DNA from 3 places in the Halobacillus litoralis genome. Region 1 is predicted to be linked to each of the others. Evidence: riboswitches for the same ligand, from Rfam matches in the RefSeq annotation. Region 1 holds a riboswitch; each other region holds the start of a gene.
What was found. A riboswitch is a leader RNA that binds a small molecule or an ion and turns the genes downstream of it on or off. The one in region 1 is predicted to bind cobalamin.
Positions count from the first base shown of each region.

Region 1 (3,280 bases):
TGCTGGAATTGCCATTGTATTAACGACCATTTTCGCCTTTTTCCTCTCCACTCGAATCACAGCTCCTTTAATTAAAATGAGAGAAGGAGCACTCGAACTTGCTAAAGGCGAGTTTAACACGAAGATTCCTATCCGTACTCATGACGAAATCGGTGAATTGGCGATGGCCTTTAATCGGATGGGCCGGGAGTTGAAATTTCATATCAACGCTTTAAATCAGGAAAAAGAACAGCTCTCTGGGATTTTGAGGTCGATGGCAGATGGTGTCATTACGTTCAATCGGGAAGGGGATGTGCTCATTTCCAATCCTCCTGCCCAACAATATCTAGAAGCCTATGAGTTTGAAAAGAACGCTGCGTCTACCTCTGCTGATCAAACGGTGCTCCCAGAACCACTGAAGGAATTGTTTAACGATGTCATCACTGATGAGAATGAGTCCATGATCGAAATGACATTGCAGGGCAGGTCCTGGGTCATCATCATGACACCTTTGTATGACAAAGAAAAAGTACGTGGGGCTGTCGCAGTACTTCGGGATATGACAGAAGAAAGAAGGCTGAACAAGCTTCGTAAAGATTTCATCGCGAATGTATCCCATGAACTCCGAACTCCTATTTCCATGCTGCAGGGATATAGTGAAGCTATTGTAGATGACATTGCCGAGTCAAAAGAAGACAAAAATGAACTCGCGCAAATCATCCATGACGAATCATTGAGGATCGGCCGTCTTGTAAATGAGCTGTTGGATATCGCACGGATGGAAGCGGGACATATTCAGTTGAACGAAGAGTCGGTGGAAATGGAGCCTTTCTTGAACAAGATCATTCGTAAATTCAGTGGAATCGCCAAAGAAAAGGAAGTGGACCTTCACTTGAAGGTAGAAGGAAAGTTCGGGTTCCTCGACTTCGATCCTGACCGTATTGAGCAGGTGTTTACAAACTTGATTGATAATGCGATCCGACATTCCGATCCAGGTAGTGAAGTTCAGGTGATTCTTGAAAAAGAGGGGAATGAATGGATTGCAAGTGTCAAAGACTCCGGGTACGGGATTGCTGAGGAAGATCTTCCGTTTGTATTCGAGCGATTCTATAAAGCAGATAAATCGAGAAAACGCGAAAATAAAAATTATAAAAAAGGAACAGGTCTTGGGCTTGCCATTGCGAAAAACATTGTAGAAGCTCATGAAGGTACCATCAGTGTGCATAGCAAGTTGAAAGAAGGGACGACTTTCACTTTTAAGATCCCTTATTCAGATAAGGAAAAATAATGTTGCTATATTCGGAAAATTGTTGTAATCTTGTTTATGGAAACTTCATATGAAGAGGATTCAGGTGTCTGTAAAGACTTAATAGGGAATCTGGTGCAAAACCAGAGCTGTCCTCGCAACTGTAAGTGTAGACGAAAAGGAAATTCCACTGTGCCATCGGCATGGGAAGGATCCTGATTAGGATGACGCACAAGTCAGTAGACCTGCCTAATCCAATGTTTCAAAGCTTCGGGGATTGAGCATTTGAGACAACCGATCGGTATGACATGAAACGTAGATCTTATCCTTTCGTTTGTCTTAAGCTTACCCTTGTACAAGGGTAAGCTTTTTTTGATAGAAAAGAATTTTACGATGTCTACCATACATGTTACGTGGTTGTCTCTGCTTTTCTCTCCTCCTGGCCGTGAAGTAAAAAGAAAAGGGAGAGATGGTTATGAGAAAATGGAACACTGTTTTAACAGCCATGATTCTGGCTGTTGCTGTACTAGCAGGATGTGGTACACAAGAGGAAAAGGAAACATCGGCGACTCAAGAAGAACAGGTGCAGGAAGTTACGGTACAAGTACAGTTATCTAAAAACAATGGCGAAGAAATGATGGCTGAAGATGAAATTACGGTAGAAGAAGGAACCACCCTCATGGAAGTCATGGAAGATAACTATGAAGTAGAACAGTCTGAAGGGTTCATCAACAGCATTGAAGGGATTGCTGGGAATCAAGAAGAAAAAAAGGCTTGGATGTACACCATTAACGGTGATGAAGCCATGGTTGGAGCAAATGAATACGAAGTAGAGGATGGAGACGAAATCGTTTTTGATTATCAATCTTGGGAATGATGAATGATGAATACCTATAAGCTTACATTGATAGCCATGCTCGCATCCTTAGCCATAGCAGGAAGGATGGCTTTAGCCCATTTTCCGAACATCCAGCCGGTGACCGCCATTATCATTATTGCGGGCTTCTGGCTCGGGCCTAGTGCAGGAATTCTCATTGCTCTGCTCACTACTTTTGTATCCAATGTGTTGTTGGGGATGGGGATTTGGACGATCTGGCAGATTATCGCCTGGTCAATCATAGGAATTATTGCTGGACTGCTAGGGAAATATTGGTCTAAATTGCCGCATTGGGCGCTTTCCATCTATGGCTTTGTCAGTGGACTTTTCTTCGGCGTCATTCTTTCCTTGACCATGAGGGCAGCAGGGCAGCCATTTTGGGCGTATTATTTAGCCGGCCTCCCGATGGATATCAATCATGCGGTTTCTAATACTGTGTTCATATTGGCGCTATCTCCAATACTCGGAACACTTTTCCAACGCTACGAAAAAAGAAACGCCATATCAAAAGTCACTTAGCTACCCAAACCAAGGGTAGCTTTTTTGCTATCTTAATCCTCTCATTTATTAAAGTTAATGTTAGGATTGTAGAAGACTCGAATGTGAGATGTTTCGGGGTTCGTTTGCTGTATTGAGAGTCAGGGGTGATGGGAAGCAACTCGCTTTCCTGTGTGCGGGCTTCCGCGGGTGGGCTTCCGTACTTAGGGATCTCGCCTATCTCCTTTCTCCCACGGGAGTCTCACAGCTTCCCAACCACCCCTTTCAATGGAAGTGATGAACGAACCCCTTCTCTCAGATGGACTCTCTTTTCCACTCTCCCGCTTTAATAAGCATAAAGTGTTCTATATCAGGTTTTTAGAATTCAATTACACATAAGGTAGAAGCTTAACGCTAACACTTCCATAAAGCCGGAAAGCTGCTTATTCTATAAGTGCTTCCGAGAGACATATAAGGTAAAGGGGCGGAGGGAAACGGTGAGACTCCTATGGGACGTGTGGGACAGGTGAGACCCCACAGGACGTAGTCCGAGGAGGCTCACCGCCCGCCCCATCGAAAGCGAACTGTTTCCCGGAGCCCCTAGCCACTCATCAAACATCTCGAAACTTAGTCTTCAAGAATAGGGAGCTAAAGTTGAAGGTCGGGTAGAGGTATTCGGCAGGGGATTTTCTTTCGAAAAC
Region 1 covers NZ_CP129016.1:2,772,811-2,776,090, forward strand. Annotated here, with positions in the region: gene LC065_RS14160 (ATP-binding protein) at 1-1,267, shown strand, start outside; cobalamin riboswitch at 1,313-1,491, shown strand; gene LC065_RS14165 (DUF4430 domain-containing protein) at 1,701-2,102, shown strand; gene LC065_RS14170 (ECF transporter S component) at 2,109-2,621, shown strand.

Region 2 (3,280 bases), 1.7 Mb from region 1:
GGATCTAACATGGTCGGAACAGCTTCGGAAAACAGTGTTCAATGTAACACCGAATATTCTCCGTTGAAAAAAGTCGTAGTCGCCAAACCTTCTTACATGAAAATTACTGACATCATCAACGAAACTCAAAAACATTACCAAAACAAGAACATAAACATCAAAACAGCTCTCCAGCAACATGAACATTTCGTACAGGTTTTAGAAGAACACCAGATTGAAGTCATACAACTTGCAAGTCAGCCGGATCTTCATGAACAGGTGTTTACAAGAGATATCGGGTTTACCATTCATCATCGACTGTTTATCAGCTCTATGAGTGAAAAGGTACGGAAAGAGGAAACGGATGTCCTCCAGAGCTGGGCGAGAGAGAATGACATCGAGGTAGAAGAGGACCTCCCTTCATCGATTGAAGGCGGAGATATCGTTGTAGACGGGAACACGGTTTGGGTCGGTGAAACAAAAAGGACGTCCGGTAAATCCATAAGCGAACTTCAATCACGTCTCCTTGACCTTCAGGTTATACCTGTCCCTTTGAGAGGAGACATCCTTCATTTGGACTGCGTATTCAACATAATCGATCAATCCACTGCAATCCTTTATCCTCCTGCTTTTACAAAAAACAGTTTGAAATCCATCTCTGCACGATACAAAGTAATTGAAGTCACCAAAAAGGAGCAATTCACCATGGGTCCGAACGTTCTTTCCATTGGAAGCCGTAAAGTGATCAGCCTCCCTCAAAACGAACAACTAAATACACAGTTAGAGAAATATGGGTTTCATGTGATTCCTGTAGACCTTTCAGAAATCATCAAATCCGGAGGGTCGTTCCGCTGCTGTACATTGCCATTAAAACGAACATAAAGTCAGTCCGCTTCTTTTAGAGCGGGCTCTTTTTGAGTGGAAGAAGTTCACACAAGTATAAATAAGACACCACTAAAATGTGGTGTCTTTGCATTTGTTTATTGGTTTTCAAAACACTATATACCTATCATCGAAGGGCCGGTCTGCTTTTTCGGTGTTCTCTCCTGGATGGAGCCGTTTCAAACAATTGTTTATCTTCCTCTGTCTCAGGTATGATGGGCGGCACCGGTGTCGGTCTCCCTTCGACATCTACAGCGACCATCGTTAAAAATGATTCGGTCGTCATAACCTTTTGGCCTTGAAGTAAATCATCTGCAAAGACTTTCACATACACTTCCATTGATGTACGTCCCGTGCTCGTCACACAAGCTTCTAACGTCAATGCATCCCCTACTTTAGCTGAAGATAAAAAATCTACAGAGTCTATGGAAGCTGTGACAACTACACAGTTTGAATGCTTCATAGCAGTAAGAGCAGCAATTTCATCGATATATGAAAGGACTTTCCCTCCGAAAATAGTATCCAGGTGATTCGTATCTGGTGGCAGCACTAATCTTGTTTGAGTCATTCTAGAATAACGAACAGGTAAAGGTTCCATGAATGGTTTCCTCCTTCTTGAAAGTGAATATCCCTCAAAGGGAGAATTTACAAAGCGCATTCTCCCTTTAGTTCATGGAACCGTAAAAGGCTCTTGATGGATCCAATACACGTAACATCCTCCTATCTCCCGTAGGAATTCATGTTCTTCCTTATGGCAGGTCTCCTGACTCAGGTTCATCAGCACATAGCCCTTCCCATAAAAAAACAGTGGGTCATCTATGCACCTCCCCATTACAGTGGCGGGACCGCGTTGGCTTTTCACCAAACTTCCCTTTTCAGCTTCTAAGACGAAGCCACCATAAGGCGGTAAAATTTTCAATAGAAAAGAGTAACTCTCTTCCCATCCACTATCTCCTAAACAAACACCCATGTCAACACGAACAAAACTATTAATATTGTCATCTAATTTCCTAAATAGGGGTTGATTACGAACAATAAACTGATATACTATCCATATCATTCGAATATAAGTTTTCATATAATCGCGGGGATAGGGCCTGCAAGTTTCTACCGGTTTACCGTAAATAGACCGACTATGAAAAGCAGCACAAGACACCGGGGCTTTCCTGTCCACGGTTTCATTGTCTTTGTCTACGTCTAGCACGAAAAGACTTGCTTTCCATAGAGGAAACAAGCTTTTCGTGCTTTTTTGTTACCTAAATACTTAACCCAGAAAGGTGCGTTGGATATGGATCGTTTGAAAAAGAAAATCGTGGAAGAAGGGAAAGTTCTATCTTCTTCCGTTATTAAAGTTGATGCCTTCTTGAATCATCAAATAGACCCTGTACTCATGAAAGAAATTGGTGAAGAGTTTGCGAGACGTTTCAAAGATTTGGGGATTACGAAGGTACTGACATTAGAGTCCTCAGGAATTGCACCCGCTCAAATGACTGCCCTAAGCCTGGGGGTTCCTGCAATCTTTGCAAGGAAGAAAAAATCGTTGACCATGAAAGATCACCTTTACACATCAAAGGTGCACTCATTTACAAAGCAAGAAACAAATGACATCTCCATATCAAAAAACTTCATGACACATGATGATCACGTTTTGATCCTTGACGACTTTCTCGCGAATGGTCAGGCAGCGAAGGGGCTGATTGACCTTGTGGAACAATCAGGAGCATCGATTTCCGGTGTAGCGATCATCATAGAAAAAGGGTTTCAAGATGGAGGACGTCTCTTACGACGCCAAGGATTAAAAGTAGAATCTCTCGCCACGCTTTCATCCCTTGAGGACAGTAAAGTCACGTTTGGAGAACAGGAGGTATCCTCATGAAAACAACGGCGTTAGCAATTCAACATTTATTGGCGATGTATGCTGGAGCAATCCTCGTTCCATTGATTGTTGGTGGAGCTCTGGGGCTGGATTCTGAACAACTCACTTATCTTGTCGCTATTGATATTTTAATGTGCGGGGTGGCAACCATCTTGCAAGTCGTCCGCAATCGTTATTTCGGTATCGGTCTTCCTGTCGTCCTTGGCTGTACGTTTACAGCCGTCGGTCCAATGATCGCCATCGGAGGTGAATTCGGGGTTTCGGCTATCTACGGCTCCATTCTCGTTTCCGGATTGTTCGTCATCCTGATCAGCCGCTACTTCGGGAAACTTGTTCGATTCTTCCCACCTGTCGTCACAGGGACCGTTGTAACGATTATTGGAATTACATTAATTCCTGTTGCCATCAACAACATGGGCGGAGGCCAAGGGGCTGAAGACTTTGGTTCCCCTGCCAATCTTGCTCTTTCCTTTGGAACGCTTTTATTCATTGTTCTTCTTTATCGTTTCACGAAAGGATTCATGCGCTCCATCGCCATTCTGA
Region 2 covers NZ_CP129016.1:600,758-604,037, forward strand. Annotated here, with positions in the region: gene LC065_RS03140 (dimethylarginine dimethylaminohydrolase family protein) at 10-861, shown strand; gene LC065_RS03145 (acyl-CoA thioesterase) at 989-1,459, opposite strand; cobalamin riboswitch at 1,598-1,777, opposite strand; purine riboswitch at 1,916-2,017, shown strand; gene LC065_RS03150 (xanthine phosphoribosyltransferase) at 2,150-2,737, shown strand; gene LC065_RS03155 (nucleobase:cation symporter-2 family protein) at 2,734-3,280, shown strand, end outside.
Region 2: linked by a shared signal. The riboswitch ahead of LC065_RS03145 (acyl-CoA thioesterase) and the one ahead of LC065_RS14165 (DUF4430 domain-containing protein) in region 1 are both predicted to bind cobalamin.

Region 3 (3,280 bases), 1.7 Mb from region 1:
GTCGATGACGTTATCCAGCATACGAACTTGAATTGAAATCAAGCGCTTCAGGACGCCATTCGTGACGGCACGACCGAGATTGATGCTCGACAAGTTACAAACAACGAAATCCCCTGGTGTCTTCACGGAAATGATTTTACCGTCTTCCACGTATTGTTCATCCTGGATGGTCGGCTTTTGGTTCTGGGTGATTTCTGTACAAAGGTTGCTGCAATAAACCATACCCGCGTGGCTGTTCGGATTCATGCGATTGACTTCATCCCTGTAAAACATATACGGTGTCCCTGTTTCAAGCTGACCAATCATGATGCGCTTCATAATTTCGATCGCAGGCACTTTCTCCTTAGAAAGGTCAGGATGGGCGACGCAGGCGGCATATTTCTCCCGGAAGGATCCTGCCCCTTTCTTTTCATCAAAGTAGTCTTCCAGTGAGTAGCCCATGACGGTGCGGATTTCGTGAGGGTCGAATAAATACCAGTCCTCACGGTTTTCCACTGCCTCCATAAAGAGGTCGGGGATGGATACTCCTGTGAAAAGGTCGTGAGTTCGCTGGCGTTCATCCCCGTTATTCAACCGGCTGTCCAGGAAAGGGAAGATATCTTTATGCCATACATCTAAGTATACAGCGACCGCTCCCTGACGCTGCCCCAGTTGATCCACGCTGACAGCCGTGTTGTTGAGCTGTTTCATCCATGGGAGAATTCCTGATGAGACACCTTTGAATCCACGGATGTCACTTCCACGGCTTCTGATTTTTCCTAGGTACACCCCGATACCTCCTCCGTGCTTACTCAGGTTGGCGATGTCGGTATTGGTATCATAAATCGACTGTAGGGAATCATCGATGGTGTCGATGAAACAGGAACTAAGCTGTCCATATCTTTTTCCAGCATTGGCGAGGGTAGGGGTAGCGACAGTCATGTACAAATGACTCAGTGCCCAATACGCTTCTTTGATAAGAGGAAGGCGCTTCGATCCTTTTTCTTCCGCCATTAATACCATAGCGATGATCATGAAACGTTCTTGTGGAAGTTCATAAACTTCTTTAGCTTTGCTTTTGGCAAGGTAGCGGTCGCTTAAAGTCTTCAATCCAATATATGTGAAGAGATGATCGCGATCAGGTGCGATGCAGGACTCCAATTCTTCAATCTCCTTTTTGGTGTAGTATGTAAGGAGATTCTTGCTGTAAATATTCTTTTCGACCAACGTTTGGATCAGTCCGTAGAAGTCCTCATAAGGTCCAGGTGTGGATCGATTGTGCGCGGACTCTTCATACATGTCCTCCAAATGGATCCGACTCGCTACATACGTCCAATCCGGGCTCGTTTCATCGATTTCCGCCAAACATTCTAATATGACTGCATGTTTGTCATTCTTAAGGTCGGGGGACTTATCAATAAGTCGTTGGACATTCAAATGGGGGAAGTCTGCTTCCCAATGTTTAATTCTCTCTGGCCAGGACTTGCTTCTCGTTATGGTTTCCATTCTTTTTCACTCCTTGAAAATGAAGGTGTATGTTCGTTAAGTGTCACGGGTTCGGAAAAATAAAAAAATCCGCTCAATGAAAATTGAGCGGATGAAACCATGAAACGAAGAGAAGACACGAGAGTCTTCGTTCCATCGCTTCATCTTCTCAATCCCCGAAGAAGTTGAAACTGCGACGAACGAAGACAGGTCTCCTGGCTGACACTCGATCTTACTCTGGTCCTTCCCGTGCAAAGCACAGTGGAATGTCCATTTCGCGAGTGATGACAGTTGCGGGGGCAGCTCCGGATTTTAACCGGATTCCCTATTAAGCCTTGTGGCATCTTCTATTCGTAGATACTATATATAGTGTTTATTTTAATTTGAATTAGCTTATATTGTGTTTCTATCATAACGCTGTAGGGAAGATCATGCAACTCTTTTTTATCGGGTTCGACAAGAATAGAGCTATCATCCCTGCTATGATCCGCTATAATAGAGGATAGGAAATTTATTTGAAAGGGATGAGGGTGTGGCACAAACGTTTAATTGGCATAAAGAAGCGGAGAAGCAATGGAATGATCGTGCTGAAATGTGGAATTCAAAAAGTAGAGAGATGTGGGATGATGGAAGCAGGTGCACAATCATTCCTTTTATGACAAAGCATATATCGAAAGGGAAGGTCGCTGATTTAGGGTGCGGAGATGGTTATGGTTCGTATCTGCTTTACAAAGCAGGTTTTGACGTCACGGGGCTCGATTTGTCAGAGGACATGGTGATGCGCGCCAATGAGCGAGTGAATGATGAGCGGATCTCATTTGTTCAAGGGGATTTGACAGACCTGCCGTTTGAGGGCGAATCTTTTGATGCGGCGATGGCGATCAATTCACTCGAATGGACAGAAGTCCCGTACAAGGGTCTGGAAGAGATGAAGCGGATCTTGAAACCAGGAGGCCGTTTATGTGTCGGCCTACTTGGACCTACAGCGATGCCACGTATCAATAGTTATCGCAGGGTATATGGAGAAGAAGTTATTTGTAATACGATGATGCCGTGGGAGCTTCAAAAAATGGCAGAAGAAACTGGATGGACCTATGTAGAAGGTCAAGGAGTCTACAAACGCGGGGTGGAAGACCATCACACCGCGGAGCTGGATGAAGAATTAAAACAAGCCTTAACCTTCATGTGGATCTTCATCTTCGAAAAACAATAAAAAACAAAAGCACCCGGAGAGTGGGTGCTTTTGTTTTGGAAATAAATGTATGACCTGGTACACCTTAAAAATCCACAAATGTAAATAAATGTATGACTTGGTCACTCCATTTATTCGCCTTCCTCAGTCCAGAGGAATTCTTTGAGTAGTTGGTCGACTTCTTCTAGTTCGTGCAGTCCGGAATGTGTGGCCAGTGGGTTGTAGAGGCGCTTTTCCTCATACTTCCCAAAGGGGACGATCTCTTCCAGTCCACTTACACTTGAGGCATGGACAAGACCGTCCCAATGCTTGGATTCAGAGTCATTGCTATTGATCACACCAGCTATAGCGAATACATCCACATCATTCGGGAACTGATCTTTGTTTTGCAACATCTGTTTTAAAGCTTCAGAATTCGGCCGAAGGTCAGTTGTTGCTGCTCCGTAATTGGATGCGAAGTAGCCTTCTTTTTCAATGCCTTTAAAAGGGCTTGCAATGACGGACAGTTTCTCTACTCGAGGAACAGAATAGTGATGATCGCTCAGTAAATAATTGACTGATGCGAGACCTCCCATCGAATGACCGACGAGGTTCACTTGTTGGATATTGTAATCGGCTTTTAAC
Region 3 covers NZ_CP129016.1:569,032-572,311, reverse strand. Annotated here, with positions in the region: gene LC065_RS02990 (ribonucleoside-diphosphate reductase subunit alpha) at 1-1,485, opposite strand, end outside; cobalamin riboswitch at 1,654-1,827, opposite strand; gene LC065_RS02985 (class I SAM-dependent methyltransferase) at 2,057-2,677, shown strand; gene LC065_RS02980 (alpha/beta fold hydrolase) at 2,788-3,280, opposite strand, start outside.
Region 3: linked by a shared signal. The riboswitch ahead of LC065_RS02990 (ribonucleoside-diphosphate reductase subunit alpha) and the one ahead of LC065_RS14165 (DUF4430 domain-containing protein) in region 1 are both predicted to bind cobalamin.